2 regions of the Basilea psittacipulmonis DSM 24701 genome follow, and region 1 is predicted to be linked to the other one. Evidence: predicted binding sites of a transcription regulator. Region 1 holds the regulator's gene; the other holds the start of a gene.
The links. The regulator sigma-54, encoded in region 1, starts transcription at its own class of promoters, with help from an activator protein. The targets are predictions, from matches to a motif close to TGGCANGNAANCTGCTTT.
Positions count from the first base shown of each region.

Region 2: a site for sigma-54 is predicted at 1,558-1,575, ahead of folB (dihydroneopterin aldolase). Genes of this name have one in related genera too.

Region 1 is NZ_CP009238.1:153,693-156,184, forward strand. Features, by position in the region: gene rpoN (RNA polymerase factor sigma-54) at 401-1,783, shown strand; gene IX83_RS00645 (peptide chain release factor 3) at 2,102-2,492, shown strand, end outside.
Region 2 is NZ_CP009238.1:361,399-363,890, forward strand. Features, by position in the region: gene IX83_RS01620 (DUF805 domain-containing protein) at 1-199, opposite strand, end outside; gene ttcA (tRNA 2-thiocytidine(32) synthetase TtcA) at 214-1,104, opposite strand; gene folB (dihydroneopterin aldolase) at 1,111-1,476, opposite strand; gene IX83_RS01635 (factor H binding protein domain-containing protein) at 1,649-2,492, shown strand, end outside.

The DNA.
Region 1 (2,492 bases):
CACAAAAGTGTTTGAGTATGATAGGGAAAATGTTTTCGTGGCATAGATGGGCTACCGAACTACCACGAGCGGGCGCTAGGCTCGGTAACCGATCGTAAGGAGGAGAGATAATACGCAAAGAGATACCGCAGCTGTCAAAGCAACTGCAAAACGAGATAATACGAAAGATATAGAAGATTGCGTATTCATAGCAACCCATTATCCTACTTAAAATATTAGTTTGTCAAGCCGATTCATTAAGATTTTGAACGTTTAAGCGGGTAAAGAAATAATGGCTATAGCGTGAATGCCGTAAAAAGTGATGTTTTGAGGTGCGATAAAAACACGCAATGACGTATGAACGGGTATCAGTCGAAAGTGTGATGGATGCTTGCGATGATAGGCAAATAAAACAAGATGGATGAATGCCGTAAAAAGTGATGTTTTGAGGGGTTACAATAATGGCATGGTCAATCTGAATACACAACTGGGCATTAAACAGCAACAGCAATTACACTTGACGCAGTCGATGCGACAGTCTTTGCAAATGTTGCAATGTTCAAGTTTAACTTTACACGAAATATTGCAGGAAATGGCATTGAGCAATCCTTTGCTGAGTTATGAGCCTGCAGTTGCTTATTCTTCCAGCGATGAGGATATGAATCTGGATATCGATGCAAAAGAATCTTTGCTTGATTATCTGGATCAGCAAATATCCAGTTTAATGCTGGATGATGATATGCATTTATTGGTGAAGTTTCTGGCGTTTCATTTGGATGAGCGAGGGTATTTAATCGATGAATTGCCTGATTTGTTTGAGGAATTGGAGCAATATGATGATGTCGATGTGTCGATGCCAATGTTGCAGCAAGCTTTATCGCATTTACAAAGTTTAGAACCCGCGGGGATTGGGGCAAGAAATCTTAATGAGTGTTTGTCCTTGCAATTGGCGAGAATGGCTCCTGTTGCCACAGTTGTATTGGCCCAAAAAATGTTGAAACAAATAGCCTCCTCTTGGTCAAAGATTGATTTAAAGGCGATGCAAAAAGCTTTTCGTGTTTCTTTGGGTGAGGTGCAACAAGCCTATCAGTTATTAACGCACTTAAATACGTCACCTGGCAGTCAGTGGTCGCCTCAAGATGTGTCTTACATAGTGCCAGACGTGCTGGTAAAAAAGGAAAATGAGGCCTTTACGGTGTCTTTGAACCCTCAGGTATGTCCTACATTGCAGATTAATCAGGAATATGCCACATTGATTCAAACGCATAAAAAAGAGATGGCTAAACCGCTGGAACAAGCCAAACAAGCGATTGGCCAGTTGGCCTCACGTTTGGAAACGATTTCAAAAGTGGCGATATTGGTGATGAAAGCACAGCAAGGTTTTTTGGAAAAAGGGGTGGAGGGGTTGCTGCCTTTGACCCTCAAAGACATTGCTTCTTTGGTGCCTTGTCACGTCTCTACGGTGTCTAGGACGATTCATCAAAAATACATTGATACGCCTTGGGGTGTGTTCGAGTTGAAATTCTTTTTTGGTTCGGGCGTTGCTTGCCGTGATCAAAACGCTGATGAATCTAAGGTCATCTCCGCCAAAGTGGTGAAACAACATATTCAGAAAATGATGGCTCAAGAGAATAAAGAACGTCCTTTGTCTGATATGCAGATTCAATTATTGTTGTCTAAAAAAGGGATTTTTATCGCTCGCCGCACCGTCTCAAAGTACCGTGAATCCATGGGATGGCCTAATCGTGCTAAACGTCGTTTGAAGTACCAGCTTTTGGATGTATCTGTTCAAAGTGATAGATAGAATATAGGCACATGTTCAAAACGATATGCGGATCTACGCGTCATCAGTGTTTATCATCGCATCTTAAATATTCAGAATAAACCGCTACAAAGGATCGGTTTAAAAATACGATGGTGGGTGTGAGCTGTAATAATACGGCTTGATTCGTTCATTAACACAGATTTACGAACGACTTGTCATATCTACAAACCATAACGCTTGAGCATCAGGCATTCACCAAGTACACACAACGATTATGAAGATTTTGTGGGCGAGGGAAAAAAGTATCGTGGGATGAAGTAAAATAAATGGTTTTACTTTTTGTTTTTAAATACGATTATGGCGGAAAATTTTCTTCACGAGATACAGAAAAGACGGACGTTTGCGATTATCTCGCACCCTGATGCAGGTAAAACAACGCTGACTGAAAAGTTATTGTTATTTGCAGGGGCGATTCAAATTGCAGGTAGTGTTAAGGCGAGAAAAGCAAGTCGTCACGCTTCTTCGGATTGGATGGAGATTGAAAAACAAAGAGGTATTTCAGTTGCTTCTTCGGTGATGCAGATGGAATATCGTGATTGTGTGATTAATTTGTTGGATACGCCAGGACACCAAGACTTTTCTGAGGATACGTATCGAGTTTTAACGGCGGTGGATGCGGCTTTGATGGTGATTGATGCGGCTAATGGTGTGGAACCGCAGACGATTCGATTGTTGCAAGTTTGTCGTG
Region 2 (2,492 bases), 210 kb from region 1:
CATATAGCATGCTCCTTGTTTCACTAAGGTCTTCAGCAATAGGTGCTAACCAAATGCCCCATAACAGTATATGAAAGAAATAGCAGAAAAAACTAACGGGAATACAGCCTTTCCAATAGTTTTCTTTGCTTAATGTTCCCTTGACATTAAAATAATTTTTCCAACATTCTTTGTAAAGTTGAAACATATTTTTTTCCATAGCAAACTCCTTAATTAGGTTTGGCGAGACAGATGAGTGATATTGATGATGGTATCTTCTTCTAAATCAGGAAACTTTTCGTCATCAAAAGCTTTGTCCCCATTGTCATCGGCAATATGAGTGGGATACAAATTAATAAAATCATAAAGTGACTTGTCCATAAGGTGTGATGGAGTGATGGCACTAAGGGCTTTAAACGCATTCCAGACCTTTTTAGGGCTTTCTTTTTCCCATGCTTTAATCATTGTGGCAACTTCTTTGCGTTTTAAATTTTCTTGAGACCCGCATAGATTGCAAGGGATAATCGGAAAGTTCTCGATTGCAGCATATTGGATAATCTCGCTTTCAGGAACATAAGCCAAAGGTCTAATGACGATATGTTTTCCATTATCAGACACGAGTTTAGGTGGCATGGATTTTAGTTTGGCCGCATAAAATAAATTTAAGAAAAAAGTGGCCAAAATATCGTCACGGTGGTGTCCCAATGCGATTTTTGTCGCTCCTAACTCTTCTGCTACGCGATATAAGATACCTCGTCTTAGACGAGAACATAGTGAACAAGTCGTTTTCCCTTCTGGAATCAGTCGTTTGACAATGCTATATGTGTCGCGATTTTCAATGTGATAGTCCACACCAATGGATTGGAAGTATTGTGGTAATACTTCTTCAGGAAAGCCAGGTTGTTTTTGATCAAGATTCACCGCTACGATATCAAAGTTAATAGGAGCTCGTTGACGTAGCTTTAACAACACATCTAAAAGCGTAAAAGAATCTTTACCGCCAGAGACACAAACCATGACTTTATCGCCATCTTCAATCATATTGTAATCTGTAATGGCTAGTCCGACCGAGCGAACAATACGCTTTTCTAGCTTGTTATGTTTATATTGTGTTTTATCTTTCATGATGGATTAAGATTCTCGTGTATTTGTTTGTTCAATACCCACCGCAGCACAGTCAGAAAAAGCTAGAGGCTTACTGATACGTAAATGAACACGACTGACTTGAGGAAATTCATTCAAAATTCTCTGATTCACGCGATCAGCCATGACTTCGATTAAATGAATATGTTCTCTAGTGCATTCATCGATAATCGCTTGACGGATATAGCGATAGTCCAACACAGTATCAATGTTTTTGTCATTAATTTCTTGGCTTAGATTGACATCTAGTTCGGCATCAATCACGATAGGTTGGGTGGCACGTAATTCATGTTCTAGCACACCTATTCGTGCATTAATGGAAAGGCGAGAAAAGAAAATGCGTCTTATAGTCATACATTTATCCGATACAAAACAAAGATTTTAACGCTTTTTGCTCAAATAAAGTTAAAGAAATAAAAATGCTTTTAATGAATAAAAGCATTTTTTATTTCATGTGAAAATTCTGATTTTGATGGTTGTTTGTGTTATCATATTATAGATAAATGAAATTTTGTAGAGAAAGGAAATGAGAAGCTTAGGAGTTATTTTATTTGTGGCGTTATTGACCGCTTGCTCAAGCAGTTCTGGGAATAAATCGTCAAATTTAGTTGTTCATCCGAATATTCCTGTAACAGAATCTCCCAGCACAGGTGGTTCAAGTGGTGAAAATTCCGAGGGATCGCAAGTTAACGGTTCAGATCAGGGGGATAGCATCGAGTCACAGCCGGATAACAGTGGAACAGGTGCTTCAGGTTCTGGATCGAGTGATGGCACAAAACAGGATGGTGCAGGGTCATCAACGGGTGATAATGGAAATTCAGAAAATGCTCAAGAAGTAGATAATGGAGCGGCTGTGGCAGATGGCGATGCTTCCAGCGATAGTAAGAATAGTGATTTTCATCCTCCTACAGAGAAAGAAGGCGATGATAATACTTTTGATGCTACCGATATTGAAGCAGGAGGAAATAATGAGACTACAGAAGAGGTTCGTGTTGCTGATAAGGAAGCTGAAAAAAACGCTGCCGCTCCTTTGCACAAATATGCTCCACCCACCAAAGAGGCGATTAAAGAGTGGCTAACAACACCTGTCACTGAGGGTGGGTTAGGCGTAGAGAATGCAGATGATGTAGCGTATTATTTAGATGAGGGAAAAGTAGGACGTGATGCATTCTTTCAAGCTAATAAGGGAAATGCAGAGAAACAAGGCTTTCAAACGGCTCAAAAACGTTGGATACGGTCATCAGATAGTCACCGTATTTATTATGATCAGGAAAATGCTCCACTTTTGTACAATCAAAATTACTCAATGATTGAAGGTGCCTTGGTTACTCATCTTGTTGGGGATGGGTCTGGCCTGATAGATGATTTTA